DNA from 3 places in the Priestia veravalensis genome. Region 3 is predicted to be linked to each of the others. Evidence: riboswitches for the same ligand, from Rfam matches in the RefSeq annotation. Region 3 holds a riboswitch; each other region holds the start of a gene.
The links. Region 3 has a riboswitch for lysine ahead of AS180_RS12315 (Na+/H+ antiporter NhaC family protein). Riboswitches for the same ligand answer to the same signal wherever they lie in the genome.

Region 1 (10,534 bases), on a different contig from region 3:
AAATATGAACGTTATGTGCCGCCAGCTCATGGTGCGCAGCTAGCTCTTTGCTATCAAGCGAGTCCACTGAAGGTAAGTCGATACCGAGTAAACTAACACTTTGATTTGAAAGATAAGCGGCTACTCCTAGATCGACAGGTGGAATAGACGTTGGAAAAGTCTCGCGATTTGTCCACGCACCGGTCTTGATAAGCAGTCGCGTTACCCCAGTTAAGTCGATTTTCTTTAGCTCTTCAACGCTTATACTGGAAGGATTGTGAAGATGCACAACTTTTGCTTCTCCAATATAAAGATTCACGTCTAAGTCCTTTACTTTTTTCCCTTCACTATCAAAATGAAACGGCGCGTCAATATGAGTACCCGTATGTACACTCATTGTAATTTCACCTACATTTACTGAGCTAGACTCCTCTTTACTCCAGCTCACTCTGTAGGAAAACGGCGTATCACCTGGTCAACATGCCACCTTGTTGCTGAGCAGCTGTGAAACATCGATCCATTTATTCATTATCTAGCACCCTTTCTATTTATCCTTATAGCTTAGTACGCAGACTCCATAATTCCGGGAAGAAGTGCTTATCGAGCGCACGCTTTAAATAGTTTACCCCCGAAGAACCTCCTGTTCCCGGCTTATTGCTGATAATTCGTTCAACGGTACTCATATGGCTAAAACGCCATGTTTGCTGCTGGTTACCAATATCAACAAGCTTTTCAGCTAACTCATAAAGATCCCAGTACTGATCAACGTTTCGATAAACTGTTAGCCATGCTTCATCCACAGCTCGCTTGCTTGGTGAATAACAATAAACAGCATTTCATCATGGTGATTCGAGAGGCGCTGCTGGCTTTGAAGCGCATAGATATCAGATGGAAATGTCAGCTCATCCGCTAAAATTTTGGTGCGTGTTCCGCTTGGTTCGTAAAACGTTGAAATGAGTTGATGAAGGTTCACAGTTGTTGAACCTGTTACAATAACCTCTTCAGGAAAGCCTCCTACAAGTGGTGCCATCATTTCACCGAGCTTTTCAGATAGTGAAAACCAAGGATGCTTACCCTGTGTCCAACCATCAATCCCCTTCTCTTTCCAATCTGTGATGACTTCCATCAGCGTTGTTTCCGCTGGCTTTGATAGAAGACCTAGCGAGTTTCCGTCCATATAAATAGCGTCTTGTTTGAGGTGAAATTCTTCTCGAAAAACCACTAATTCATCCTGCGCATTCTTTTGTTGAATCAAACATCGCAGCCTCCTCCTTTTAGCATTTGTAATCGCTATCTTAACCAAAGATTATCAAAAAATATGACATGATGTCAATATTATATTTCCGAAAATTATAAACATTTTAACAACTATCTCTTTTCCTTTTATGAGATTTTCTATATGCTAGAAACTAAAGAAAGATGGAAGGGAGCATACATCATGACAGAGCATAACGTAGAAGATAAACGACATTTGCGTTCGATTAAAACGCGCCAAAAACTATTACAAGCAGCCAAAGAAGTATTTATGGAAGAAGGCTTTCAAAAAACAACCATTAAACAAGTTATTGAAAAAGCAGAAGTTGGCTATGGAACAGCATACGTTCATTTTAAAGGAAAAGAAGAACTGTTAATCGTACTCATGGACAGCGTCATGGCAGAATTCTATAAGATTGCAGAAACCTCCTTTTTTCCACAAACAAAAGAGGAAGCAACGAACATCATCCACAGGCAAACGAATGCTTTTTTACATATGGCTGAGCATGAGCGCAGTATGATGCAGGTATTCGAACAAGCAATCGGCATCTCTCCTGTCGTGTCGGAAAGCTGGAAGAATATTCGAAGGAAATTTATTCAGCGCATCTCACAAGATATCGCTTATGCCCAAGAGAAGGGACTTGCTAGAGATGAATTAAATCATGAACTAGTGGCAAGAGGCTGGTTTTTCACCAATGAAATGTACCTCTGGGATATCGTTCGGCATGAATACGAAAGCTCCATTGAAGAAATTGCGCGGAACATCGCATCTGTTTACATTCGAGGGCTATATAAATAAGAAAATGCCCACAGGGGCTTTTTCTTATTTGTCTTTTAACGTACGTTTTAAGAACTCACGCGTACGTTCGTGCGTTGGATGATTAAAGATTTGCTCAGGAGTACCCTCTTCTGCAATAACGCCTTTATCCATAAAGACAATGCGATCCGATACCTCTTTAGCAAATTCCATTTCATGCGTTACGATAAGCATTGTTAGACCTGACTCTGCAAGCTCCTTCATAACCTTTAATACTTCTCCCACCATCTCAGGGTCTAAAGCCGATGTTGGTTCATCAAATAAAAGGACATCCGGCTGCATGGACAAAGCGCGAGCAATGGCCACGCGCTGCTTTTGACCACCTGAAAGCTGTCTTGGCTTCGCATTGATGTACTGATCCATCCCCACGACCTTCAAATAGCCTAACGCTACCTTTTCAGCTTCTTCTTTTGAACGCTTTAACACTTTGACTTGTCCTACCACACAGTTATTTAAAACATTATGGTTATCAAATAAATTAAACTGTTGAAAGACCATTCCTAAATTTTTACGATACTCAAATAGATTATGCTGATCATCCAGAACATTTTCCCCGTTATAAATAATTTGGCCACCGTTCGGCTGCTCTAATAAATTGATACAACGAAGGAGCGTTGATTTCCCCGAGCCCGAAGAACCAATAATGGTCACAACTTCTCCTTTGTTAACAGAGAAATTAATATCTTTTAATACTTCATGACTTCCATACGCTTTGTTTAAATGTTGAATATCAATTACTTGTTCCATTTTCTTATACCTCCTTACCCTTCATTATCGATTTTGGTCCGTTTTAATCATCGTGTAGCTGTCGGGTCCGTCTAATTTACGCTCAAAGTAGCGCAGAATTTGCGATACTATAAACGTCATGACAAAGTAAATCATACAAGCAACAAAGAATGACTCAAAATATCTAAAGTTGTTTCCTGCTACTGATTTCGTGACAAAGTATAGCTCGGAAACGGAAATAACGTTTAATACCGACGTATCTTTAATGTTAATCACAAACTGGTTACCCGTTGCTGGTAAGATATTACGAATGACTTGAGGTAAAACAACGTTCATCATTGTTTGATAATGATTCATGCCAATGGCTTTGGCTGCCTCAAACTGTCCTTTATCAACGGAAATAATCCCGCCACGTACAATTTCAGCCATATATGCTCCTGTATTAATTGATACAACAATAACCGCTGCCAACATCACGTTCATATCAAAGCCAAATGCAAGCGCTGAACCATAGTAAATAACCATTGCTTGCACAATCATTGGCGTACCTCGGAAAAATTCAATGTATACAGATAAAACGAAATTCGTTACCTTCAATCCTGCTTTTTTCAGCCCGCTCGTTGGCGTTGGAACAGTTCGGATAATACCAGCAACTAACCCAATGACCGCCCCAATAATGGTACCTGTCAGCGCAATTAATAGCGTCATCCCAGCTCCGCGTAAAAACATTGGCCAGTTTTCTGAGATGATTGTAATAACCCATTCAAAACTCATCGTTCTTCCTCCCTTACCTCATTACAAAACCGACTGTATGTAGATACAGCCGGTGTTATGTCATCATTATTTTGCTGCAGGTTGGTTTTTGATTGCCGCATCCATAATGCTTGTGCGTTCTTCTTCTGAAATACCTTTTAAGATTTTGTTGATTTCTTCTTTTAGCTCACTGTCTTTTTTAAGACCCACGGCTACAGCTGTATCGTCAGCTGATGTTTTGAAGCCATCCTTGAATTCAACCATTGCAAAATTATCATTTGCTGCTGAAGCACTTACTGCTTCAGGTCGCTCTGATACATAACCATCAATAACTCCTGATTCTAGCGCTACGCGCATTGCTGGGAAATTATCCATTGCTGTTTCTTTTGATACACCTTTAATTTGATCAATGACGGAGTAGTGAAACGTGTTTAATTGAGCCGTAATTTTTGCGCCTTTGAAATCTGCAATCTTCGTAGCACCTTCATACTTACTACCTTTTTTCACAACCATTACTAGGTTTGAATTATAGTAGTTATCAGAGAAATCAATTGTTTCTTTTCGCTCTGCAGTCGGTGACATTCCTGCCACAATCGCATCAATTTTACCTGATGTTAAGGCTGGTACAAGACCATCCCACTCAGTTTTTACAATCACTAGCTCTTTGCCTAATCCATCAGCAATTTTCTTAGCCATCTCAACATCATAGCCGCCTGCATACTGTGAGCCGCCCTTAATTTTAACCGCTCCGTTTGAATCGTCATTTTGAGTCCAGTTAAATGGTGGATAGCCTGCTTCCAAGCCTACCGTAAACGTATCAGCGTCTCCTGAACCCGATGCTGACTCACTGCTTTGACCACAGCCTGCTAATAAAACGACTGCTGAAAGCAATAATGTTAAGAAAAATCCTGCTTTTCTTTTCATAGTTTGTTTCCCCCTTATATCTTTTTAAGCTTTGAAGACAATAAAAAAACGACCCGAGATTTACTCAGGTCGTTTCATTCATCGTTCCCTAAAGTCCTCTCTTTTAAAAGATGAGATAGCACAACTCAATAAGCTGGTAAACTTATTGAGACAGTCCTGCAGTTCTTCACTACAGACCCAGCAAGCAATTGTTGAGAACAATTTACTCACTTCGGCGATATTTCCTTCTCTCTAGCTTCAACGTCTCTCAAACTCTGCTAAAGACTGTTAAATACCGCGCCTCTACCTCACTTGACTAAAAGTGAGGTCTTATTAAATTTGTTTCAAGTCTACATCTTTCTTCCTAATCTGTCAATATGGTTTTTATTGGATTATTTTCCAACTAATTCTTTCAGCTCTAAAAAAAACAATTTTATACAGAATAAAAAGGATGATTTAATGAATGTTGGTTTTTCTAAAGTTTCCACCCTTTACTTCGGCAACGTCATACACGCGCACAAAAGCATCCGGATCGATTTCGCTGATAATTTCCTTCATTTTACTTTCTTCTAAACGGTTAATAACACACGTAATCTCTTTGAACTTTTCGTGAGAATATCCGCCGTATACTTCTTTATATGTAGCGCTTCGACCTAGTCGATCACGAATTGTTTTAACCATTAAAACAGGCTCATTTGTAATGATTTCAAACGCTTTTGAACCGCTTAACCCAACTTCAACGACATGAATAACCTTTGAAGCGATGAAGTAAGCAATGGCAGAAAGAATGGCTCCTTGCAAGCCAAACACAAAAGAAACCACGATAAATACAAACATATTTAGAAATAAAATAAGATCACTTGTTCCAAACGGTGACTTTCGTGAAAGGAGTACAGCAAGCATATCAATACCGTCCAATGCTCCTCCATTACGCAGTGCTAGACCCATTCCAAAACCAAGGATTACACCACCTACAACGGTTACTAAAAGCGTATCTCCTTCAATAATGGCTGGAGTGTGATGCATAAGAGTTGTACTAACTGCTAAAGAAGCAATACCGATGGTTGAAAAAATAGCGAAGCTTTTTCCAATTTGCTGATAACCTAACCAGATGAAGGGAAGATTGATGATGGCGATTAAAACGCCTAGTGGAATTCCAAAGAGCTGTGAACCAACGATGCTAAGTCCCGTCACCCCCCCGTCAGATACGCTATTTGGAATTAATACTGTTTCTAACCCATAACCTGCGATAATGCCACCAATGATGACTAAAAGGCCCCGAAACAATAGTTTTTGTTTACTCGATTTTCGATGCTGTTTTAACGCATTCATGTAATTCCTCACTTCTAATATTTTTTGACACAAATAATTTTATCATAAAATCATCTTCATTTATAAAATTAAGGTATCTCTAAAAGGTACTAAGCATAAAAAACGTAAATAGCCAGTCATCGGTTCAACACCGACAACTGGCTATTTAACTACTTTAAAAATAGAAATAATTACAAAAACTTATTATAGCTCTTCGTCTTCATCTTCAGGCAATTCAGGTTCATACAGTCCTAGAAAACAACTTGTTGTAAAGGTAGCTTGTGTCATAAATAAACCTGTAGCAGCAACAAAATTATAAAGATACTTTTTCATTTAAATCAATCTCCTTTTTTATTATTCGTTAATAAGTGTTGAGAAAGTAAGTACGTAATAATTCCATATAGAACTAAAATAATGAAGATATTGACCCCCAGTTTTCTTTGCACTTTTAGTTGACTAAAGAATTTAACTGGACTAAATAGTGCGCTAACTAGACTAATGGGATTGGTAGTCGAGAGTGATACAGATTGTTTATTTTCCATTACTTCAGATTGATTCATCATGGTACTTTCTCATCCTCCTGTTTGTTCGTTGCTTCCTGAATAAATAGTACAATAAAAACCCAAAGAATAAACATTTTTTAGATATTGTGGTCGTTTTTTGTATTTTCAGGGGTTATTTTGCTAATATTAGTGACGAAAATAAAAAGACTAAATCCTTAATTTTTTAAGGACTTAGTCTTTTCTTACTTTTTTCTTCTAACAAATTCATATGTTGTAATCGAAAAAACAATAATTATAATCAAAGAGATGACCATAATATCCTTTACCTCTCCTTGATAAATAGCTAATATAAGTGGCGGTGAAGCGAATAGTAAAAACACGATAGTAGCCAGTATAAAGAATTTTTTAGTCATGCTGAGTGCCTCCTGACATATTTAACATTGAAATAAAGTAGTCTTCTAAGCTTTCATTTTTTGTAAAAACACTTGATATATCGCTTTCTATTTTCAAGATTTTTCCTTCATTAATAAAGACTAAAGAGTCACAAAATGTTTGTGCTACTTCTAGCTGATGAGTAGAGAGCAAAATAGAATTACCTGCTGATACATAATCTTTTAAAATTGATTTTATTTTTTTCATATTAATCGGATCAATACCCGATATGAACTCATCTAACAATAAGACGCTAGGCTTATTCAGTAAGCTGCCCATCAAAGCTAATTTTTTTTTTATTACCTAAAGATAAATTTTTAATTTTCTTATCGATTTCTTTCTCTAAATGATAGTAAACAACTTGTTTCTCTACTTCCTCTTTAGATAGATTCAAATCAGTTAATTCCATGATGAACTTTATATATTCTCGACCCGTTAACTCGTCGTATAAATACGGATGGTCAGGTATAAAGGTGACTTCTTTCTTCATTTTCTCTATGCTTTCATTATGCAAAAGCACCTTTCCCTCATCCGGTGTAAGGAGTCCCATTGCAATTTTCAACGTTGTGGTTTTACCCGCTCCATTCTGACCAAGAAATGCCGTGATTTTCCCTTTTTCAATATCAAATGAGATATGGTCTAATATGCGTTTGGTTTCAAACGATTTACTGACGTTTTGAAAGCTTAAAGAGTAGTTCATACAATCCCTTCTCTCTATAGGTTTATTTGTTCAAAGCTTGATTTTTTAACCAACAGTTTGGAAACGAGCGGCAGCGCTATTCCAACGAATAAAAGAAGAATCATTCCAGCCATGCCCCACTGAATGACGATATAACTTGAAACCCCAATACTACCCACTAAAAACAAAGCCGTAGGAAGCATCAATAGTGGAACCATTAACCCAACAGTCGCAAAACGGATCACATCTGCGACAATTTTTTTATCTGGATAATCATCTAGCTGTTCGATATTTTCATAATTAAAATGTGGTCTAAGTACCCCTGGCAAGAACATTAATAAAGCAAAGAAGAAAAAGCTAATAATATGCAATAACAGAGTCATGATACTTAACATGAGTGGCATTTGATTAACGAAAAAGAATAGGATATCTGCGACAATAAACAAAGGTAAACTTGTCAAAGCGAATAGATGAAATCGATATTTAAACACATCCCATAATGATTTTCCATTTAATAAATAAGTAATTACTTGCTTCCCTTCCCCGTCCACAGAAAACATGCCATTTAACTCGGTGAAAATTGAATATACATAGAAATAAGTTAGGAAAAATAAATAAAATGACATGATTAAAAAATAAATCTCTTCACTTTGATCAAGACTTTGCAGAAGACCTGTAATTACTCCCCAAATTACCCAAAATAAAAATGACCCTAGAACAACTGGAAACCGATAGCGTAAGTAATCCGTTCGATAATGATGCTTCGCTAAAATGGTTGTATACGATGTGCCAGGAATAACTTTAGATAAAAGAGTATTGAAAGCCTCTATTCTCTTAAAAGGATAATACGGAGTTCTTCTATGATGATTCATTTTTGATAAAATGGATAAAAGAACGATTACTCCTATAAAGAACATCGCTAGCTTCAGCAAGGCATGGAGTTGAAGGCCATTAAACAAAATGTCTGAAAACACGTTATACGGCATATAGGGATGTAAAAAGATGTTTGATAGTGGTGCTAAAATAGAAGAGATGACGTCTACTCCCTCATTGATCCACTCATTGTAATGTTCATAATTGACATTATTGCTCGTTAGAGGAAATTCCTTAATCCACGGAGAACTCATTTTTCCAACAAAAAACGCTGTATACACAATTAAAAGGCGAAGAATTAGGTTCGTTAACAATCTCAAAAAGAAATTCCATTTATAATGCTGTAGCTTCATATAATTGTTATGCAATATTGAAACAAGTAAAGTTAGCAGCAGGTAGCTTCCTAACGTTAAAATTAGTAAGCTAGCAAGATAAACTTTATTTACACCTGTAACAACGCCTAAAGCTAATAGAATTGGGATGTAGTTAAAGATAAAATCCTTCGTGTCCCACACAATCGATTCTAAATAGAGAAAGATGCTTGCTTTTCTTTGCTTGATCTTTAACGTAATCATTAACCATTCTTGGTCTTTGGATTGTATTTGCCATTTAGAAGAACTTACCCCCGAAATAAAGGCAAAAATCATAATCAAACAAAATAAAATGGACCAAAGAATCTCCCCATTTTGTTGTATGGAAGACAACGTCTTTAGAATTAGATTAATCACTAGACTTTGCTTCGCTTCACCATTTGTTAAATGTTCGTTAAGAACTACGTATTTTAAAAGGAAATACGTTCCGAAAAAAATCAAACATGAATTAATTATATTTTGAATAAAAAATAAGACCCAGAGGCTTCTTCCGACTGATAAATCTCTAAAGATTTTAATATAGTTCCATTGATTTTTCCATCGAATAAAAAGCTTCCATTTCAGCCATTTGCTTAGCATTTTTTCACCCCTCCACTATATTTCATTACAATATAGTAACTCAGAAAACTTCTTACAATAATTTAGAATAAACATACATATATGTCTATATATTCTGCTTATCTAGGAGATTTTTTGTCTTATCAGGGTCAAAATACCATCTGTTCAACTCGTTATATTAACCAAGTATTGCTATTTTTAGAAATAATTATCGCAATTAACATATTAAAAAAATTCAATATATGCTATTTTATATATCGTAAAGGGTTGTTAGCATAATTAAAAATAGGAGGTAAAAAGAATTAAAATGAACTTCTTCGTTGAAGTAATAGGCACCTTTTTAGAGGTTTTTTCATTAATATTTTTCTTGATTGCCTTTTTAGGTATTAAATTTTCGAAAGTAAAAGCACAGTTCATAGCAGTCAACTCAATCGGAGTAGCATCGATTATGCTGTTAAAGTTAACGACCAATTTTTCACACGCCATTACTTTTTTATGCAGCTTTCTCATTTTATTCATCTTAGGAAGCTTAATTTTTAAGATTAGCTTTTCTGCTGCCTTTATTTCAGTCGTACTCGGTTTATGTATTTTATTATTAGGAGAATTGATAGCGCTCCTTTTTTTAGGCAATATCTTTGATGTCATAAGCTTTTTGGAAGCTTATTCCTTTAAGAAAATGTTCATTGCGTTACCTCATATTCTATTAATTAATTTCATTAGCTTTCTATTTATTAAATACAAACTATCTTTCATTCCGCTAACTATTATTTACAAAGATCAAGATGATTTCTTTTATAAGAAATCTGGGCCTAAATATATCATCTTAACTTGCGTTACTATGGTACTTATCATTGTTGTAGCATTTACGATTTCGTATAATTTATTTTATTTACAACAAACAAATTCATCCATTTTATTCATTACAGTTGTATCTATCATTTATCTACTATTCTTTTCACAAATTATGCTCAAGCATAAATCTGAACGATTAGAGAAGCTGTTAGAAAAACAGCATGAAGTGGAAATTAAGCGGTACTTTCAAGTTATCAAATCTCAGCGGCATGATTTTATTCATCACCTTCATACACTATACGGATTAATCGCCCAGCAAAAGTTTCAGGATACTGAAGAATATATAGAGGAAGTCATTGAAGATGTGAGAAAAATAAATGAAGTCATTCCTATTCATCATCCAGCCGTTTCGGCTTTATTGTTAACTTTAAAACAGCAAGCATATACCAAAAATATTCAGATGTCCGTAATTGCAAAAGATAATTTAGCCCACATTCCTTGCAAAGTAACCGATATTAATCGCGTACTAGGGAATTTAATTTCAAATGCGATGGATGCTCTAACGCACGATAAAACACAAGAT
Region 2 (10,534 bases), on a different contig from region 3:
TGAATATTTTGTGTCTATTTTGTTAATCATTTGATATAATAAGTGTAAGAAGTTGTAAACAGGAGGCGATTAAAGTGAAAAAGTTCTTACAGTTTTACTTTTTATTTAGTTCTCTGTTTTGTTTTGGAAGCGTTTTCGTTTTATTTCTCGTAAAAGAATATTATTTTGCACCTTTGTTCTTAACATTAGGATGCTTAAATATCTTCTTATTCAAAATCTATATCCAGCAAACTAAAAAAGTCGATCAAGCTGTTCCTACTAAACCAAAACCAACAACCTAAAAAGCCGCTCATTATGAGTCGGCTTTTTTAAAATTTTTATTTTGACTTCCTTTATGATAAATAGACGAGATCTTGCTTCTTTAGAGAACTCCTTCATTTTATTATCCTATTAAAACAAAAAACTCTCACCTAAAATAGGTAGAAGCTTTCCATTCAGCAATCCGCTGGTCCTCAAAATACCAAGCCATCCATTTCATTACCTTGAAATATATCAAATTATTCCGATTTTCCAACTATGATTAATGAGATTTTTCAACCTTTTTCCATTTAAAAATCTTGTTTAACATTCCATAAATCATCTTCGACTCTTTCGTTAATAATGGTCCGAGAATGGCTAGAATGAGTACATATAAAGCTGCGAATGGTTGTAAAATTGAAGCCAGTCCACCCGCTATTCCAATATTAGCCATAATAATTGAGAATTCCCCACGTGAAACAATCGTTAATCCAATATTCGTTGATGCTTTATGAGATAATCCGCTTTTACGACCAGCTATCATACCGGCTGTGAAGTTTCCGATGATGGTTAAGATAACCGCACCGATTGCTAACCATGCTGCATCTAATAGCGTTAAAGGATCAATGCTTAATCCAAAGCTAAAGAAGAAAATCGCTCCAAAGAAATCTCTAAATGGAATGACTAAGTGCTCAATGCGATCGCGATGCTCCGTTTCTGAAAACACTAGACCTAACAGCAATGCTCCGATTGCTTCTGCAACGTGAATTGTTTCTGAGAATCCAGCAACAAAAAACAGTGTTGCAAACACAACAATAATAAAAATTTCATTTGAAGAAATGTTTAACAATTTGTTGAGTAGAGGCGTTGCTTTGCGAGCAATGATAAAGAACAACAACATATAACCAAACGCAATTAAAACCGATACGACAGAGCTCCAGATGGACGTGTGGTCACCAAGTACAAGCCCTGATACGACGGATAAATAGACTGCTAGGAAAATATCCTCAAACATAATAATTCCTAGAATAAGTTCAGTTTCAGGGTTAGCCGTTCGCTTTAAGTCAACCAGAACTTTAGCAACAATTGCGCTTGAAGAAATCGTAATAATACCAGCCATAATGAGTACTTCTAAAAGAGGATAACCTGTCAAGTACCCATACAACAAACCAAGACTAAAGTTAATTAAGATATAAATGGAACCACCAACAGCGATAGAACGCCCCGATTTAATTAACTTTCCGACTGAAAATTCCAAGCCCAAGTAGAAGAGAAGGAATAGCACCCCAATTCTGCCCATAAAAGAGATAATTTCTTCACTTTCAATAAACTTAAAGCTTAGGGCTCCAAATTCCGGAGCATGTGGTCCTACTGCCATTCCTAATAAGATTAAAAATGGAATAATAGTAAATTTTAATTTATTTGCCAAAACAGCAGCCACTGCCACCAATACTAGCGCTGTTCCAACTTCAAAAACTAAATGATCCATAGATTAAGCGCTACCCCCTTTTGAAAGAAGCTCTGTAATTAACCGTTTCAAGTTGCCTCTCTCACCAGAAATAACGAGCGTGTCTCCTTCTTCAATAACAGTATCTGGACCAGGACTAGAAAGCTTTGTTTTGGGTCCTTTCATAATGGCGACGATTGTTACATCATAATTACTACGAACGTCTATATCGCCGATAGTTTTATTATGAGCTTTGGCGCCCGATTCAACTTTATACCATTCGATGATGAGGTCATTAAAAGCCACTTCGATTGTTTCCATTGCCTTTGGCTTATAAATCATGCCTCCTAAAATGGCAGCCAACTGTCTGGCTTCTGTATCGTTAAGCGTAATATCAAAAGCACTTTCTTCCAAGTCTCTTTTATCAAAATAATATACTTCACGACGACCGTCATCATGAAGAATAATAACAATACGATTTCCTTCCTGTGTATCAATTTCAAATTTTCTGCCGATACCTGGAAGCTCAGATTCTCTAACAACCATGCATGAACAACTCCTATAACATAATGATTTTTTGATAGTTACTCATCTTAATCTCGTGTAAATCTAATAAAGTGTATATGGGAAATTATAGTTTTATAGGGTAACGTTTAATACATAAAAGTTTGCACAACAAATAACCTTATTAAACGTTAATTTTTTATAAGGTAAACGTAGGATTTTAATTGTTGAATAGTTAGAGGTAATTTGTTTGAAATTGTTTTGCATAAATAAAGGGTTGTCGGAGAGCAAATAACTCTTTTTGACTTTTATATATTAGAGGTTGTTCAACTTGTGTTACTGACAAAACAGGTGCGTATCCCGTTTCGAACGATATATTAAAATGCTTGGTAACGAGCTTTACGCCAGTTGAATGCTGTACACTTTCTGTAGGATGATTTAATGCTACAGTATCAACAATGGCATGTTGTTGTGTACCATCGTTTAATGAAACTGGCAAATTACCTAAAGGTAAAGCAAGCAGCATGAAAAACATAATTAAAAACCAAACTCTTCTCATATTTGCACCTCCTTTTATCTAAAGTAGAGAAAATCTCTCTCACTTTTTATTATACGGAGAATGCGTTTTGTATTCAAGCGATAAGTTTCATTTATGTATATTTTTATTTATTTTAATTTTTTCTAATGATACATTCTAAACACTAACAAAAAGCGGGTTCCCAACAGGGATACCCCGCTTATGTTATAATTCAAGTTCCCCCATACGAAGGAGTTCGACAACTGCTTGAGAACGCCCCTTAACTCCAAGCTTTTGCATCGCATTTGAAATGTGATTGCGCACTGTTTTTTCGCTAATGAATAGTTCACTCGCGATTTCTTTTGTTGTTTTGTCTTGTACTAGAAGCTCAAATACTTCTCTTTCACGCTTTGTCAGCAGTGGTTTAGGTTGAAACTCTTTTTCTTTCAATGTAACCCTCCTTGCCTGATCCTGAGTTGAACTATCGGATGGGTGTAAATTTAGTCACCATATCTTATGTAGGAAGCAATAAATGGGTTACTGCATTCTACATTTTTTCAAAATAAAAAGAGCTCCACAGCTGCAAAAGCCGTGGAGCTCTTTTGTAATTATACTTGATCGCTACCGAAGAAGTTACGGAATGCCTGAATCGTTGTGTCTCGGTTAAGCGCTGCAATTGATGTTGTTAATGGAATACCCTTTGGACAAGACTGCACGCAGTTTTGTGAGTTACCACAGTTTGCAAGGCCTCCATCCCCCATAATTGCTTCTAGTCTTTCTCCTTTATTCATAGCACCAGTTGGGTGAGCATTAAATAATCTTACTTGAGAAAGTGGTGCTGGTCCGATGAAGTTTGATTTATCGTTAACGTTTGGACATGCTTCTAAACAAACTCCACACGTCATACATTTTGAAAGTTCATATGCCCATTGACGCTTTTTCTCAGGCATGCGAGGCCCCGGTCCTAAGTCGTATGTTCCATCGATTGGAACCCACGCTTTTACTTTCTTTAATGAATCAAACATTCTGCTTCGGTCAACTTGTAAGTCACGAACAACAGGAAATGTCTTCATTGGCTGAAGTTGAATCGGCTGTTCTAACTTATCTACTAGAGCGGTACAAGATTGACGGGGCTTGCCGTTAATGACCATTGAACATGCTCCACAAACTTCTTCTAAGCAGTTCATATCCCAGTTAATAGGTGTTGTTTCATTACCGTTTGCATCAACAGGGTTACGGCGGATTTCCATTAGTGCAGAAATCACGTTCATATTAGGGCGATAAGGTATCTCAAATTCTTGATTATAAGGAGCTGTCTCAGGCGAATCTTGACGAGTAATAACAAAACGAACTGTTTTTTGTGCCGTTTGTTGTGCACTCATTTAACGAACCCCCTCTTGTTGTTTTTTCGTTGCTTTTTTCTCATCTTTTTTCTTTGTATAGTCACGTTTACGTGGCTTAATTAATGACACATCTACTTCTTCATAATGGAAAGCTGGTGCCTTTTTCTTATCAACAAACTGAGCCATTGTTGTTTTTAAGAATTCTTCATCGTTACGATCTGGGAATTCAGGCTTATAGTGAGCCCCACGGCTTTCGTTACGATTGTATGCACCTAGCGTCACTACGCGAGAAAGCTGAAGCATATTTTGAAGCTGACGAGTAAACGTTGCCCCTTGGTTACTCCACTTCGCTGTGTCGTTAATATTAATACGATCATAGCGTTCAATAAGCTCTTGAATTTTCTCATCTGTTTGTAACAGCTTGTCATTATAACGTACAACTGTCACGTTGTCAGTCATCCATTCTCCTAACTCTTTATGAAGAATATACGCATTTTCTGTTCCATCCATTGACATAATACTTTGCCATTTTTCTTCTTCCTGCTTCACATGTTGATCATATAGGCTTGTTGGTAGAGCATCGGCACTTTTCTCTAAGCCATTAATGTAATCAACCGCTTTTGGCCCAGCGACCATACCGCCATAAATAGCTGATAGAAGTGAATTAGCACCTAGACGGTTTGCACCGTGCTGGGAGTAATCACACTCACCTGCTGCAAACAGACCAGGAATATTTGTCATTTGATCATAATCTACCCACAATCCGCCCATTGAATAGTGAACAGCTGGGAAGATTTTCATTGGTACTTTACGTGGGTCGTCTCCCATGAATTTTTCATAAATTTCAATGATTCCACCAAGCTTGATATCAAGCTCTTTTGGATCTTTGTGAGAAAGGTCTAAGTAAACCATGTTTTCGCCGTTAATACCAAGCTTTTGCGCTACGCATACATCAAATATTTCACGTGTTGCAATATCACGAGGTACCAAGTTACCGTAAGCAGGATATTTCTCCTCTAAGAAGTACCAAGGCTTACCATCTTTATATGTCCAAACACGTCCGCCTTCACCACGAGCAGATTCGCTCATTAAGCGAAGCTTATCGTCTCCAGGAATGGCTGTTGGATGAATTTGAATAAACTCCCCATTTGAATAGTAAGCTCCTTGTTGATACACAATGGATGCTGCTGAACCAGTATTAATAACTGAATTCGTTGATTTTCCGAAAATAATACCAGGTCCACCTGTGGCCATAATTACCGCATCTGCAGGGAATGTTTTAATTTCCATAGACTTCAAATCTTGTGCGGTAATTCCACGACAGGTACGCTCATCATCTAATACTGCTCCTAAGAATTCCCAACCTTCATACTTTGTTACGAGCCCTGCTACTTCATAGCGACGAACTTGTTCATCTAATGCATACAGAAGCTGCTGCCCTGTTGTTGCGCCTGCAAACGCAGTTCTGTGATGCTGTGTTCCTCCGAATCGTCTGAAGTCTAACAAACCTTCAGGAGTACGGTTAAACATAACACCCATACGGTCCAATAAATGAATAATGCCTGGAGCAGCTTCACACATTGCTTTTACTGGAGGTTGATTGGCTAAAAAGTCTCCGCCGTATACCGTATCGTCAAAGTGTTCCCACGGTGAATCTCCTTCACCTTTTGTATTTACAGCTCCGTTAATACCACCTTGAGCGCAAACTGAGTGAGATCTCTTCACTGGAACTAATGAAAACAAATCAACTTGTTTGCCAGACTCAGCAATTTTAATTGTTGCCATTAAGCCCGCTAAGCCGCCACCAACAACAATAATTCTTCCTTTACTCATCGTAACCTCACTCCTTTAAAACGTAATTTTATGCAAATGCGAATAATGTACGTACACCTACAAATGTTAATGCGAAGAAGATCGCTAATGTTACATATGTTGAAATTCGTTGAGAGCGAGGTGTTACAGTTAACCCCCAGCTAACGCCAAATGACCATAATCCATTAGCAAAATGGAAAATCGTTGACACAACACCAACAATATAAAATACCATCATACCAGGATTACTTAAAATATCTTGCATCATATTAAAGTCTACTTTTTGACCAAGCGCAGCTTGAATACGTGTTTCCCAAACATGCCATGTAATGAAAATAAGCGTTACAACGCCAGATACACGTTGTAAGACAAACATCCAGTTACGGAAGAAACCGTATCTGCTTACACTCGTTTTGGCAGTAAACGCAATATACAAGCCATAGATAGCATGAAATAGAATAGGTAAGAAGATAATAAAGATTTCAAGTGCGTAGCGAAAAGGTAAGCTCTCCATAAAATGAGCTGCTTGATTAAACGCTTCTTCTCCCTTTGTTGCAAAGTGGTTGACAACCAGATGTTGGACTAAAAATATGCCTACTGGTATGACACCTAGTAAAGAATGTAGTTTGCGATACTGAAACTCTTTGTTCGCTGCCATGTGCGTAATACCCCCCTTAGTTAGATAAACAATGTTAGTGAAAACAAAGCTCCCGAATAAAATAAATAGATTGATACAACAGAAAATGAAAACCTTTGCATTCTCTATTAAAATATGTGACACATCAATTTTACTCCCATCAACATAGAGCGTCAAGATAAGATATTTAAATCTTCATTAAAATATAAATTTATAAAAAATTAAGTTTGTTAACGCTTACTAAGTTGATGTTATAGGATTTTATATTTTTTACACTTCTTATTGTACACCTTTATGTAACCGTTTTCCACAAAAGATTGCGACTTCCTATAAAAGGATATTCATTTTATTGTACAATAATTTTTTACGTGTTTCGAAAAGTTATAGATGCAACAACCATCTCATGGACTTTGCTTGATTTATTTTTAAAAATAGATGAGAGAACTGCTCAATTTGTATATAATAGATGTAAAGAAAGAGGGGAAAAAATGAGCAATCAACAAACTGAAACGCAGCAAGAAATCGTTGAAAGTGAAGAAATCAATCAAACCGATACTCCACAAGCACCTACAACTCCTTATTTTGGATACAGCTTACTTCGAGACGTGTTAATTCCAGAGCTTCTTAGCAATGATACGAATGAAATCTCGTACTGGGCAGGAAAACGGTTAGCACGAAAATTTCCACTTTCCTCTATTGAAGAGATTAGCGGCTTTTTTGTGAAAGCTGGCTGGGGACAATTAACCATTTTAAAAACTGAAAAATATAACATTGAAATGGAATTAACAGGTGAAGTTGTCAAACGAAGATTTACTGAGTATCCCAATTCATCTTTCCATCTTGAAGCTGGCTTTGTTGCTGAACAAGTTCAACAGTTAAAAAACCGTCTAACAGAAACTTATTTAACCAACAAAGAAAAAGCCGACAAAGTCCTTTTTTCCGTTCAATGGGATAAAAAAGATATCATTACACCTGAAACTAGAACGGAAAGATATAAAAAATAAAAGCGGGCTGTACCCGCTTTTATTTTTGAACTTGATAAATATCTTGCTCTTCTAATTCAAAAGCAGTGTGCAAGGTTTCTACCGCTTTGACCATGTCTTTATGTGGCACAACTGTTGATACTTTAATTTCAGACGTACTTACCATTTTCACTTCAATTTCTTCCACAGCTAATACTTCAAACATATCGGCAGCAACGCCTGGGTTTGAAATCATACCCGATCCAACAATCGAAACTTTAGCTAAGCCCCTTTCATGCTCCACTTTTTTATGACCTACTACTTCTTTTAACTGAGCTAGCACAGATAAAGTCGTATCCGTATCTTCTGTTTTAATCGAGAAAGAAATAGATAAACGATTGTCTGACGTCACATTTTGAATAATAATATCCACGTTAACGTGCTCTTTTGCTAATGCTGTAAAAATGGTTGATAATGTCTGAAGTTCATTATTTAGCCCTTCAATTGTGACTCTTGAGATATTATCTTCAAATGCAATTCCTCTTACTACTAAATTCTGTTCCATCGATACTTCCTCCTCAACAATCGTTCCTCTTTCTAATACTAGACTTGACCTTACCTCTAGTGGCACCTGATAGTTTTTTGCAAACTCTACTGCTCGAGGGTGCAATACACCCGCCCCTAGATTTGCAAGCTCTAGCATTTCATCATATGAAATAGACTGCAGTTTACGAGCGCCTTGCACGTAGCGAGGGTCCGTTGTAAATACTCCCGTTACGTCTGTATAGATATCGCACTTATCTGCTTTTAATGCCGCTGCTAAAGCTACAGCTGTTGTATCAGATCCGCCTCTTCCTAACGTTGTAATGCTGTTATCTTCCGACATTCCTTGAAATCCTGCTACGACCACAATATGATTTTCTTTCAAACGCCCTGCAATGGCTTGTTCATTAATCTTGGTGATTCGTGCATTTCCATGCTGAGCTTCCGTACAAATTCCTGCCTGCCATCCTGTATAGGAAGTAGCGTCATAGCCTTTTTCTTGCAGCGCCATTGTAAGGAGAGAAATGGTAACTTGCTCACCGGTTGTTAGTAGCATATCCATTTCTCGTTTACTTGGTTTACTTGTAATTTCTCCTGCTAATCTTACTAATTCATCTGTTGTTTTACCCATTGCTGATACAACCACTACTACTTGATTGCCTTGCTCAACTTCCTGGATAACCCGGTTTGCTACATGCTGAATTCGTTCTGTTGATCCAACAGAAGTTCCACCAAATTTTTGAACGATTAATCCCATAAGTCTCCTCATCCTTTCACTTGTTTTCAATATGATAAAGAGGCGATCTATTGCTTAAGCTCAGACAATAAAAAAAGCAATGAGATGGATATCTCATTGCTTAACGAACGAAAAGTATATATAAAACGTTCAATGCCGTGAGATAGCTCTCCAAGAAACACATTCTTGACAATCCTACATTTATTCAACGCAGAACCAGCAAATGACTCTATGAGATGTCATTCACTTCGGCAAATTTTCCTTTCCACATTTGTCTTTAGAGCTCATACTCTTCCAAATGTGTACTCTTAAAATTCGCACCTCTATCTTCACTTCAGTTTAATGAAGTGTCATATGAAATTATGTTCTAGCTTATCAGAGTTTAAACTGGAATTCAATACTAATTTTTTAAGGCTTCAACAATTTGTTCCGCAACCGGCCTTGGAACTCCTGCATTTTGAATCTCTTCGATTGATGCTTCCTTCATCTTTTTAACAGATCCAAACTTTTGCAACAACGCTCTTTTACGCTTTTCACCTACTCCTGGAATATTGTCTAATATAGACTGAAAAGCCGATTTAGAACGAACTTGTCGATGAAACGTAATAGCAAAGCGGTGAACCTCATCTTGAATTCGCTGAAGCAAGTAGAATTCTTGGCTGTTACGCTGAAGTGGAACAATTTCAGGAGGATCTCCAATCATTAAATTAGATGTTCTATGCTTTTCATCTTTGACTAATCCAGCTGTTGGAACAAGCAGCCCTAGTTCATTTTCCAAAACATCTTGAACAGCTGCTAAATGACCTTTTCCACCGTCAACAATAAGTAAATCTGGTAAAGGTAAACCTTCTTTTAATACGCGCGTATATCGTCTTCGTACCACTTCACGCATTGAACCATAATCATCAGGGCCTTCAACCGTTTTAATTTTATACTTTCGATATTCTTTCTTTTCAGGTTTACCGTCAATGAAAACGATCATAGCAGAAACAGGATCTGTTCCTTGAATGTTGGAATTATCAAAAGCTTCAATACGATAAGGCGCTTCAATTCCTAGTGCTTGCCCCAACTGCTCGACAGCACCAACCGTACGCTGTTCATCTCGTTCAATTAAATAAAACTTTTCTTTTAAGGCAATTTGAGCGTTTTTTGACGCAAGCTCAACAAGCTCTTTCTTTTTTCCTCGTTTTGGATGCTGAACGTCTACTTCTAAAAGCTGTTCTGCAAGGTTTGCATCTACAGTTGCTGGCACAAGAACTTCTTTAGGCTTTAAGTTTTTTCCGTAAAATTGTCCAATGAACGTTAGGAAATCTTCTTCTGGTTCGTGGTAAAACGGAAACATAGACACTTCGCGTTCCATTAACTTTCCTTGTCGAATAAAGAAAACTTGTACACACATCCAGCCTTTATCATAAGAATAGCCAAATACATCACGGTTAATAAAGTCATTGAACGTTACTTTTTGCTTCTCCATTGTAGCTTCAATATGAGCAATTTGATCTCGATACTCTTTTGCACGTTCAAAATCTAGCTCTTCTGAAGCTTTCATCATCTTTTCTGTTAATTCAATTTTCACCTGTTCATAACCACCGCTTAGAAAACGCGTAATATTATCAATAATTTCTTTGTTTTGGCTATCCGTAACGTCATATACACAGGGAGCTAGGCACTGTTCAATATGATAATATAAACATGCTCGATTAGGCATCGTCGTACATTTCCGCAAAGGATAAATGCGATCTAATAGCCGCTTGGTTTCATTTGCAGCCTGAACATTTGGATACGGTCCAAAATAT
Region 3 (10,534 bases):
TAAAATTATCGCAATTGCGGATGTGTACGATGCCGTGACGTCAAATCGCGTGTATAGAAGCGCTCTTCTCCCTCACGAGGGGCTAGAGATTTTGTATGCGGGTGCAGGAAGTCAGTTTGATAAAGATATGATTAGCGCTTTCAGAAGGGCAATTGCTGTTTATCCTATTGGTCTTTTTGTAACGCTGAATGACCAAAGAAAAGGCATAGTAAGTAAGCAAAATAAAGGCCTAAGTGATCGACCTTACATTCTTATTCAAGAAGAAGGAGGCAGGGTTTTAGATAAACCTTATGAAATTGATTTAAAAGAAAGTCCTACATTAATAATTATCAGCAACGATTTAAAACAAACATAGAAAACTTTTAGAAAATAGCGTTAGCCCTCCTTGTTTATGCATACATATAGCTTGTAAGGAGGGATTTTTTTGATTAGGGTTCGCCGAAGAGTATTGAAAAAGGGACCTATACCATTTCGCTATGTTGTACTACTAACAATTGTTTTTTTTCTGCTTTCTACTGGAGCGGGAATATGGTTAATTAATAGAGGAATTGAACCAACCTTAATGAAATATGCAGAAGCCCAGACTAAAGAGATTGCAACGCTTGTTATTAATAAGGCCGTTAATAAACAAGTGGTAGACCAACTTGATGTGAACGATATTATTAAGACAGAAAGTACGCCGGATGGGCAGGTAGCCAAGATTGATACGGCAGTCGTAAATCGTATTAGAGCTCAAACGACATCTTTAGTCCAGGCTAATTTACGAGAAGCTGAAAAAGGAAATTTAGAAGAATTAGAGATTCCAACGGATATTAATATTGAACCAGATGAAAAGCTCAGGCAGCGAGGAATTGTCTATCAAGTTCCATTAGGGCAAGCTACAAACAATGCCTTACTAGGAAATCTAGGACCTTTAATCCCGGTTAAATTTCATGCAATTGGTGATGTGCAATCAGACGTTGTACGGAAAATAGAGGAATACGGAATTAACGGTGCTTTTTTAGAAATTTCAATTGAAGTTCAGGTTAACGTTCAGGTGATTATTCCCTTTGCTACAAAACAGACAACCGTTCAAGCGACAGTGCCTGTAGGGATGGCGATGATTCCAGGGAACGTACCGGATTATTTTAACGGTGGCACTAACTCAGCCTCTCCATCTATTGAACTAAAGAAGAAATAGCCGGTTGATAACTTTATACTTTACCGATATAATGTACTAGATATAATTATATACCATCACCTTATCAGATCGATGAGGTAGAGGATGCAAAAAGTATGAGTATACTATGTGAGGATGACAACTGTGATCATAGTAAAAAGGATTTTTTGCCGAAGGAAAGAAAAAGAGTCAGCTTTTCTTTTCTGGGGTTACCTTGAAAAAGGGTAACACTGTCATTATGAAAATACGCTTGTTTTCATGATGGAGGGCTACTGATCGTGATGGAGGATAACATAACATTACAAAGAGTAATGATAGTTATTTTCTATCATTGCTCTTTTTTGCGTTTTTTTCTTTATAAGTAGTCCTCCTAGATTTAAACAGGCTTATATTAGGAGGATATCATGGAAGGAACTATTTTTTCGTTATTACCACCATTGATTGCCATATTAATGGTTGTTTTAACACGTAAAGTACTGCTTTCCCTAGGAGTAGGGATTTTAGCAGGTGGATTAGTGTTAACGGAGTTTTCAGTTGGAGAAACGATTCAAAAGATTTGGGGAAGCTTTGCTACAATTTTCTACGCGGACGGCGCACTTAATACTTCAAATCTATTCATTTTGCTTTTCCTTTTAATTTTAGGTGTTATTACGGCTTTTATCTCAATCATTGGAGGAAGCCGTGCTTTTGGAGAATGGGCTTTACAACGTATTAAAACGCGTCGTGGAGCTCATCTATTAACAGCTGTGTTAGGAATTATTATCTTTATTGATGATTATTTTAATGCACTAGCTGTTGGACAAGTAAGTCGCCCGGTAACAGATCGACAGCGGGTATCAAGAGCGAAGCTTGCTTATTTAATTGATTCAACTTCAGCTCCGGTATGTGTGATTGCACCGTTCTCAAGTTGGGGTGCCTATATTATTACGGTTGTAGGTTCAATTCTAGCTGCACACGGGATGAGTAATGTGTCAGCATTTTCGGCATTTGTACAGATGATACCGATGAATTTTTATGTATTTACCGCATTAATTATGGTATTCGTGGTGAGTGTTTTTGATATTAACATCGGACCAATGAAAAAACACGAAGAGCGTGCGATTCGTACTGGAGAAGTAACGGACCCAGAAAAAGGTGCAGTACCAGGAGAGTTAAAAGAAGATTTACCAGTTAGTGAAAATGGTCGTGTATTCGATTTGATCTTACCAATTATTGTATTGATGATTGGGACAATTGGTGCGATGTTATGGACAGGCTATCAAGCAACTGAAGGTCAAGCTACAATCTTTACAATGTTTGAGAATACGAATGTACCTAATTCATTAATGATTGGTGGTTTATCAGGCCTTGTTGTAACGCTAGTATTATTTATCGCACGTACAAGACAATCGAATGAACTGTCTAATTCGGTGCTTGGTAAGGGCATAGTAGCAGGAATCAAATCGATGCTACCCGCTATTTATATTTTGCTGCTTGCTTGGATGATTGGAGATTTGATTGGTCAGTTGAAATCAGGAGAATTCTTAGCAGGAATTGTGGAGAGTTCTAATTTAAATATTGCCTTCTTACCAGTGGTACTATTTATTATTGCTGGCATCATGGCGTTTTCAACAGGGACATCGTGGGGAACGTTTGGTATTATGCTTCCAATTGCAGGTGACATTGTAGGAAACATTGAACCAGAATTATTATTACCAGCTCTTGCGGCTGTATTAGCTGGTTCAGTTTACGGAGATCACTGTTCACCAATTTCTGATACAACAATCTTGTCATCAACTGGAGCAGGAAGTCATCATATTGATCACGTAATGACACAGCTTCCTTATGCAATTATTTCAGCTGTGATTAGCATCATTGGTTATATTGTACTTGGTTTAACAGAAAGTACAGCTGCAGGACTTGGAACAGTAATGGTTTTATTAGTGGTATTTGTCTTAGTAACTCGTAAAAAGGGGAACATAACAGAGACATCATTAGAAAAATAGAAGAATAAAGATAGAGCAGATGCGCTTCACAACGTCTGCTCTATTTTTAATTATCCAATTATCAAAATTTTCTATAAAAAATATTTTGACATACTATAGCATAATAGCTATAATTCTTCGTAAGATAGTTCTAAAGACAGACTATGCTAAATTGTCAGAAAGTTTAAATAACTTTTTGGGTTATGACAGAGATAAAAGAAAAGAGAGAGTGTAAGGGGGAAACTATGATGGAAAATCGTCCTCAATGGGGTACGAGAGCAGGTTTTATCATGGCAGCAGCAGGTTCTGCAATTGGATTAGGAAATATTTGGAGGTTTCCGGCGACTGCCTATGAAAACGGTGGAGGTGCATTTTTCTTACCATACTTATTTGCGTTATTAACAGCAGGTATTCCAATCTTAATCATGGAGTTTGCAATTGGACATAAGTATAGAGGATCATCGCCATTATCGCTAGCGAGACTAAATAAAAAAGCAGAATGGCTAGGCTGGTGGCAAGTTGGTATTTCATTTATTATTGCAGTTTACTATGCAGCGATTATTGCATGGGCCATGTCTTACTTTGTCTTTTCGCTAAAGCTAAGCTGGGGTCAAGATACTGAAGGGTTTTTATTCGGTGACTATTTGAAATTAGCTGAGGTTCCTGGTCAAACGGGAAGCATTGTACCAGGTGTCCTAATACCGCTTATTTTAGTTTGGGTAATAGCTTTAGGTGTCTTACTAAAAGGTATTAAAAAAGGAATTGAAGCAGCAAACAAAATTTTCTTACCAACATTAATCGTTTTATTCTTTATCATTGTGCTTCGCGCTATTACATTAGATGGTGCAATGGAAGGGTTGAATGCATTCTTTAAGCCAGACTGGAGCGCTATTGCAGATGGAAAAGTTTGGGTGGCAGCTTATGGTCAAATCTTCTTCAGTTTATCTGTTGGTTTTGCCATTATGATTACTTATTCTAGCTATTTACCAAAGAAATCAGATTTAACAAATAATGCTTTTATCACTGGCTTTGGTAACTCAGCATTTGAATTACTAGCCGGTATTGGTGTATTTAGTGCTTTAGGGTTTATGGCAATGCAGCAAGGTGTGAGCATTGATGAAGTAGTAGCAGGTGGAGTAGGGTTAGCATTTGTTGTATTCCCTCAAATTATTAACGAGTTTCCGGCGTTTAATCAGCTGTTCGGATTACTTTTCTTTGGATCGTTAACATTGGCTGGTTTAACATCACTTATTTCCATTATTGAAACATTTGTAGCGGGGGTACAAGATAAATTTAACGTATCTCGTACGAAATCTGTCTTAATGGGTGGGGGCTTAGCTTCTATCATTTCATTATTATTTGCTACTCAAGGAGGGTTATACTTCTTAGATGTAATGGATTATTTTATCAATAACTTTGGTGTTGCTTTAGCCGGTTTAGTTGAAATTATCTTAGTGGCTTGGGTATTCCGTGAACTAAACAATCTACAAAAACATGCAAACAGCGTATCTGACATTATGCTTGGTGCTTGGTGGAAAATTTGCTTAAGCGTAATCACACCAGTTGTTCTTGGATACATGATGTTTGATAATGTGAGAACTAATATTTCAGAAAATTACGAAGGTTATGCGACGAGTTTCATTGTTCCATTTGGTTGGGGAGTTGCAGGTTTGGTGATTGTTGTTGGGATTCTATTATCATTTAAAAGTTGGAAGAAAGAATCATTATCTTCTGTGAAGGAGGATACAACGTATGGAAAGTAATTCAGTAATTATGATGATTGCAGGAATGATTATCATCTGGGGCGGTTTAGCAGCAAGTATTATTCATGCAGTGAAGAAATCAAAGGAAAGTAAAGCGTAAAAAAGAGTGCTTAGAACATTGTTCTAAGCACTCTTTTTATATTAAATAAACGTTTGTTTAAATCGTACATTACTTTTTCTTTTGACGATCAATTCTTTCCCATGACCGAAGCTGCGGATAAGGGTCAAAAGACCATTCGTTTCGACCGTTATCTTTGTACATACCGTAATGTAAATGAGGTGGAAATTTCCCAGATGTACCTGGAGGCCCGTATCCTGAACTACCAACACCACCAATGACCATACCTGGTTCTACAATCTGTCCCGTTTTTAAATCTTTAGCAAATCCACTTAAATGTGCTAGGTAGTGATAATTATTATTCAGGTCTCGAATTCCAATACGCCAGCCACCATATTTATTCCAACCTTTTAGTTCGATTATACCATAGCAAGGAGACTTGACTGGAACGCCATAGTCAGCGAAAATATCAGTTCCTTCATGAATTCTTCTTCCGCCCCATCCACGAGCGTCACCCCAAGTGCTGCGATAGCTATAGTTTGATCGAATCGGCACTGGAAACGAGGTTCCTTTTAAGTCAATACGACCATAGGTCTTAAAGAGCTTGGCGTTCCCAAGGATAATATCAACCGCTTTAGCTCGATGATAATAACTCCATAGCGCAATTTTAATATAATCCTCGCTTGTTCCAAAAGTTTGAATATAATTAGCCATTGTAAAAAGCATGTCTTCATCATTTAACTGATCAGCTTTCCCATCGCCGTTTCCGTCTTTTCCTAAACCACCTAATAACGAAATGGTTAAGGGGTTTTGGTCATTAAGCTTTGGATTTAAAGAACCCGCCCATTTTTCTGGAGAGTAATAAATAGCAATTGCACCTTTTTCTCTTGGAATATCCTTATGAGAGCGACGGACGTTTCGTTCATATTGATCAATTCCAGCAAAGTAATACCAAGGTATTGATGACACAGCCTCCATCTGCTGATATAATCCCATGCGCTTCGTATTTAAAGCTGCTTCATCTTCGGTAGAAAGTGGCGCAGCCTGAGATGAAATCGTACATGAAAAGCATAGTGAAAAAAATAACAGAAAAAGCACATATTTTTTCAATGGGCTTCCTCCTTCCTAATTAAGTTATAGTATTAGTTTGTGAAACGATGAAAAATTTAATAAATAATAATTAATGGAAATAAAATGATGTTAAGGTTATATGAACAATAAATAAAACGCTATCATTTGCGGTTATTAAAGGATAAAGAGTAGAGATAAATAAGTGCCGAGCGCTTGTCGAATCGCTCTTTTGTATGATAAAGTGACATGTAGTGTATTTTTTATTTGACAATTTAACAATCAGCATATAGGTTACAGACATTTTCTAGATTGATGGAGTTGATACTAATGGCAACAAAGGAAGAGTATGTCCGCAAACCCGAGTGGCTAAAAATTAAGCTAAACACAAACGAGAACTACACGGACTTAAAGAAAATGATGCGTGAAAAAAATCTGAATACGGTATGTGAAGAAGCAAAATGCCCTAATATTCATGAGTGTTGGGCAGTTCGTCGTACGGCTACCTTTATGATTTTAGGTCAAGTTTGTACACGTGCGTGTCGCTTCTGTGCTGTGAAAACAGGCTTACCAACAGAGTTAGATTTGGAAGAGCCAGAACGCGTAGCAGATTCAGTTCAGCTAATGAACTTAAAGCACGCTGTTATTACGGTAGTTGCGCGTGACGATCTAAAAGACGGTGGAGCAGGTGTACTAGCAGAGACAATTCGCGCTATTCGCCGTAAAAATCCATTTACGACAATCGAAGTATTACCTTCAGATATGGGTGGAGTAGAAGAGAACCTCCGCATGGTAATGGATGCTCGCCCTGATATTTTAAACCATAACATTGAAACAGTACGCGAATTAACGCCTCGTGTGCGTGCAAGAGCTACATACGAGCGTTCATTAGAATTTTTACGTCGTGCAAAAGAAATGCAGCCAGATATTCCTACAAAATCGAGCATTATGATTGGGCTTGGAGAAACAAAAGAGCAAATCATTGAAACAATGGATGACCTGCGAGCAAATAATGTAGATATCATGACAATCGGTCAATATTTACAGCCTACAAAGAAACATATTAAAGTTCAGAAGTACTATCACCCAAGTGAATTCGAAGAGCTTAGAGAAATTGCTTTAACTAAAGGATTTAGCCACGTTGAAGCTGGTCCACTTGTGCGTTCTTCTTATCATGCGGATGAACAAGTAAATGCTGCTTCAAAGCAAAAGCAAAATAACGGGTAATGAAAAAGGCGATGTTTCCATCGCCTTTTTTATTTCATCTTTTCATCTGTTACATGTTCATTCAATTCGTTTTTTTCCTCGCCGTTTGCATTCTCACCATCGTTCATCTTACGACCTTGAGGAGATTTAAGCATTTCTTTAATGGTTAAATGAATGGACTCTTCCACAGACTCGGCTTTCGTATTTGCTTCACTGAAGCGTTCGATATCTTGAATGTGCTGTGGGTTATCTGATACGTATACGTGATAATAACGGGGCATAATAGACATTGCTGTCCGTTTTACTTGATCAGCGGTAGCATTTCGATCTTTTGTGTCTGTTTTATACGCGATTAGCACGTCTTCATCTGTCACAAGCGTAGCTACGTCATTCACATTTGGAATGGCTGAACTAAGTTTACTAATTGAATCAGCTGCTTCCTCACGGTCAAGTGTAGCAATGTTTTGTGCCTTTTCAGTATCGTTAGCAACAGGTGATTTTTGATAACGTACGTACCCATAATCGGTATCGTTATCCTTTTCTTTGTTATATAAATCGTTATGATCATGATCAGCTACATTAATAGCATTTGGATTATTAGGTGATAGTGCTTCATTATCTGTTTCGCCCCCTGCCTGACAACCTGATAATGCAACCATTGTTAACATGCCGCAATAAATTAAATATTTTTTCACTGTAAACGACCTCCCTATCTATAGGTTGCGGCGATTGGTTAAAAAATTGCCTGTAAATTGCTGGTTTTCATGTTTTTTAATCAAACGATTGTTTAGAAAAAAATTTCAAAATGTGGTATGGTAATTTTGAAGAGAAGAGGTGAAACAATGATTTGTGTTAATAATGTTTGCTATGAAGTAATCAAAGAAGAACGAGAAGGGTTTGATGAGGAAGCTTTTCGAAGTCGATATATTGATGTGCTTAGTCGCTACGACTATATATTAGGCGATTGGGGCTATAATCAGCTGCGTTTAAAAGGTTTTTTTGATGACCGTAATCAAAAAGCTACATATGATACAAAAATAAGTACAATTCAAGATTATTTACACGAATATTGTAATTTTGGCTGTGCGTATTTTGTACTGAAAAAAGTAAATAAATAAAAAAGGTCAGCAGAAGATGTACTTTCTTTCCGCTGCCTTTCTCATTAAATGACCTCGTATAAGAACTCTCTAAGTTCTTGACCATCTTCTTCTGAAAGCTTAAATATGTGCTCTAAATAATTTGGTTCCTCTAAATCATCTGAGCCAATAATAGCAAAGCGTCCCCCTTGAATATCTAAGACAAGATGCTTGCCATAATAGCGATCAGACTGAATGATAGCAAGGTCAAACCGTTGATTTTCACCCATAAAGCTAACAAATCGAGTTTTTGTATTAACTACATCATCATATAAATAAAAGCGTTCGCTCATTCTCTTGCTCCTTCCTTCTTTCCATACTTTTATCATATCAAATGAAAAAAGAAAAGTGGGGAGAAGCCTGCTAGAAAATTTTATAAGCGAAGCGTTAGGAGGAAACATCATGTACTTTGTAGATCGTCAAAAGATTGAACATATACTACGTTTTTATGAGCAGCACCTAGTTGTTTTTTCTGAACAATCTAAGTGGGAAAGTACTATCGAGAAAAAAGCGTTAGAAAGAGTTGTTCACCTCTTAATTGAAAACGTTTTAGATGTCGGTAATGCAATGATTGATGGATTCATTATGAGAGATCCTGGAAGCTATGATGATATCATTGATATTCTTATGGATGAGAAGGTAGTAGAAACTTCGGAAGAACAGGGCTTAAAAGCAGTAATTAATTTGCGAAAAGTCCTTGTACAAGATTATTTAGATGTTAAACATGATGAAGTGATACATGTTGTTCAAGAGAACAAAGAGGTTTTAAGTCAATTCCCAACTCGAATTCGTACATATCTAGAAAATGAATTAGGACCTGTTTCAGCTTTCCGTAATTAGCGTGAAAGAACTGTGAGCTGATTTGTGATTTTAGGAAAAATAAGCTATTATCGCATTGTAACTCTATCTGCTTTCTTATAATAAAGAAGGCGTTTTTATTATCGAATGAATTAGTAGGAGGCAGCTATGAAGCAATATAAAGGCTATTTAATTGATTTAGATGGAACGATGTATAAAGGAACAGAATTAATTGCAGAAGCGCGTGATTTCGTCATTGCATTAAAAGAAAAAGGTATTCCGTATTTATTTGTTACGAATAATTCAACAAAAAGACCTGCTCAAGTAGCAGAAAAGCTTGAAAGCTTCGGAATTCCCACAACAGAAGATCAAGTGTTTACAACAAGCCAAGCAACGGCTAATTATTTGCATGACCGTAAACCCAACGGTACAGTATATGTAATTGGTGCAGAAGGGATTCGCCATGCGCTTACTGAAAAAGGGTTCACAATTCAAGATGAAGATACGGACTTTGTAGTCGTTGGCTTAGATCAAGAAATTACATATGAGAAGCTAGCAAAAGCTTGTTTAAACGTCCGTAACGGTGCATTTTTTGTGTCGACAAATGGCGATATTGCACTTCCAACAGAAAGAGGCTTACTTCCAGGAAACGGTTCTATAACGTCGGTTGTTTCGGTTTCTACTCAAACACAACCAGTCTTCATTGGAAAGCCAGAAAGTATTATTATGGAGCAAGCGTTAGAAGTAATTGGAACACCGAAAGAAGACACTCTTATGGTAGGCGATTATTATGATACAGATATTTTAGCTGGAATGAAAGCAGGATTAGATACTTTATTAGTTCATACTGGGGTAACAACAAAAGAGCTACTTAAGGGGTATGATAAGCAGCCAACTTATGCTGTTGATTCCCTAAAAGAATGGATGGATAAAATATAATGAATGAAAAGAGAGTGATTCAAATTGAACCACTCTCTTTTTTTATTCAACATTTTCAGCTCGATGTGCCAGACGACTCGAGGCAGCTGCAGCAATAGCACCAACAATATCATCAAGGAATGTGTGACATTTTCCAGACGATTTATCGTTTAATTCTTCCAGTATCCCTGGCTTTTGCTTATCAATATATCCATAGTTTGTAAAGCCGATTGAGCCATACACGTTTACGATGGATAAGGCTAAGATTTCATCTATGCCATACAAGCCTTCGTCCTTTTCTAAAATTGATAAGAGCGGCTCTTCAACTTGTTTCTTTTCCGTTAAAATATCCAGTTGAATACCTGTAAGAATTGCATTCTGTACTTCGCGTTTTGAGATGACGCGCTCGACATTGTACTCACATTCTTGAATGTTTAAATTGGGGTGGTATTTCTTTTGTAGAT

Region 1: linked by a shared signal. The riboswitch ahead of AS180_RS08600 (transporter substrate-binding domain-containing protein) and the one ahead of AS180_RS12315 (Na+/H+ antiporter NhaC family protein) in region 3 are both predicted to bind lysine.
Region 2: linked by a shared signal. The riboswitch ahead of AS180_RS15215 (aspartate kinase) and the one ahead of AS180_RS12315 (Na+/H+ antiporter NhaC family protein) in region 3 are both predicted to bind lysine.

What each region holds. Positions count from the first base shown of each region.
Region 1 is NZ_KQ758641.1:43,542-54,075, forward strand. Features, by position in the region: partial or broken gene kynB (arylformamidase) at 1-508, opposite strand, end outside; partial or broken gene AS180_RS08575 (tryptophan 2,3-dioxygenase family protein) at 534-779, opposite strand; partial or broken gene AS180_RS08580 (kynureninase) at 833-1,243, opposite strand; gene AS180_RS08585 (TetR/AcrR family transcriptional regulator) at 1,418-2,032, shown strand; gene AS180_RS08590 (amino acid ABC transporter ATP-binding protein) at 2,057-2,797, opposite strand; gene AS180_RS08595 (amino acid ABC transporter permease) at 2,822-3,550, opposite strand; gene AS180_RS08600 (transporter substrate-binding domain-containing protein) at 3,617-4,453, opposite strand; lysine riboswitch at 4,562-4,746, opposite strand; gene AS180_RS08605 (YitT family protein) at 4,889-5,764, opposite strand; gene AS180_RS22450 (AgrD family cyclic lactone autoinducer peptide) at 5,948-6,076, opposite strand; gene AS180_RS08610 (hypothetical protein) at 6,082-6,306, opposite strand; gene AS180_RS22455 (hypothetical protein) at 6,489-6,659, opposite strand; gene AS180_RS08615 (ATP-binding cassette domain-containing protein) at 6,652-6,957, opposite strand; gene AS180_RS08620 (ATP-binding cassette domain-containing protein) at 6,938-7,378, opposite strand; gene AS180_RS08625 (hypothetical protein) at 7,393-8,877, opposite strand; gene AS180_RS23185 (hypothetical protein) at 9,439-9,804, opposite strand; gene AS180_RS08630 (sensor histidine kinase) at 9,836-10,534, shown strand, end outside.
Region 2 is NZ_KQ758670.1:13,043-23,576, reverse strand. Features, by position in the region: gene AS180_RS15260 (hypothetical protein) at 75-281, shown strand; gene AS180_RS15255 (cation:proton antiporter) at 521-1,726, opposite strand; gene AS180_RS15250 (cation:proton antiporter regulatory subunit) at 1,730-2,230, opposite strand; gene AS180_RS15245 (hypothetical protein) at 2,424-2,747, opposite strand; gene gerE (spore germination transcription factor GerE) at 2,931-3,155, opposite strand; gene sdhB (succinate dehydrogenase iron-sulfur subunit) at 3,314-4,087, opposite strand; gene sdhA (succinate dehydrogenase flavoprotein subunit) at 4,088-5,881, opposite strand; gene AS180_RS15225 (succinate dehydrogenase cytochrome b558 subunit) at 5,910-6,518, opposite strand; gene AS180_RS15220 (YslB family protein) at 6,986-7,501, shown strand; gene AS180_RS15215 (aspartate kinase) at 7,521-8,759, opposite strand; lysine riboswitch at 8,895-9,072, opposite strand; gene uvrC (excinuclease ABC subunit UvrC) at 9,139-10,534, opposite strand, start outside.
Region 3 is NZ_KQ758655.1:25,716-36,249, forward strand. Features, by position in the region: gene AS180_RS12305 (HD-GYP domain-containing protein) at 1-355, shown strand, start outside; gene yunB (sporulation protein YunB) at 425-1,180, shown strand; lysine riboswitch at 1,251-1,439, shown strand; gene AS180_RS12315 (Na+/H+ antiporter NhaC family protein) at 1,564-3,144, shown strand; gene AS180_RS12320 (sodium-dependent transporter) at 3,372-4,886, shown strand; gene AS180_RS21680 (methionine/alanine import family NSS transporter small subunit) at 4,876-4,986, shown strand; gene AS180_RS12325 (M23 family metallopeptidase) at 5,056-6,000, opposite strand; gene lipA (lipoyl synthase) at 6,343-7,239, shown strand; gene AS180_RS12335 (YhcN/YlaJ family sporulation lipoprotein) at 7,269-7,913, opposite strand; gene AS180_RS12340 (YutD family protein) at 8,061-8,336, shown strand; gene AS180_RS12345 (DUF3055 domain-containing protein) at 8,381-8,647, opposite strand; gene AS180_RS12350 (DUF86 domain-containing protein) at 8,757-9,194, shown strand; gene AS180_RS12355 (TIGR01457 family HAD-type hydrolase) at 9,321-10,091, shown strand; gene AS180_RS12360 (phosphatidylglycerophosphatase A family protein) at 10,134-10,534, opposite strand, start outside.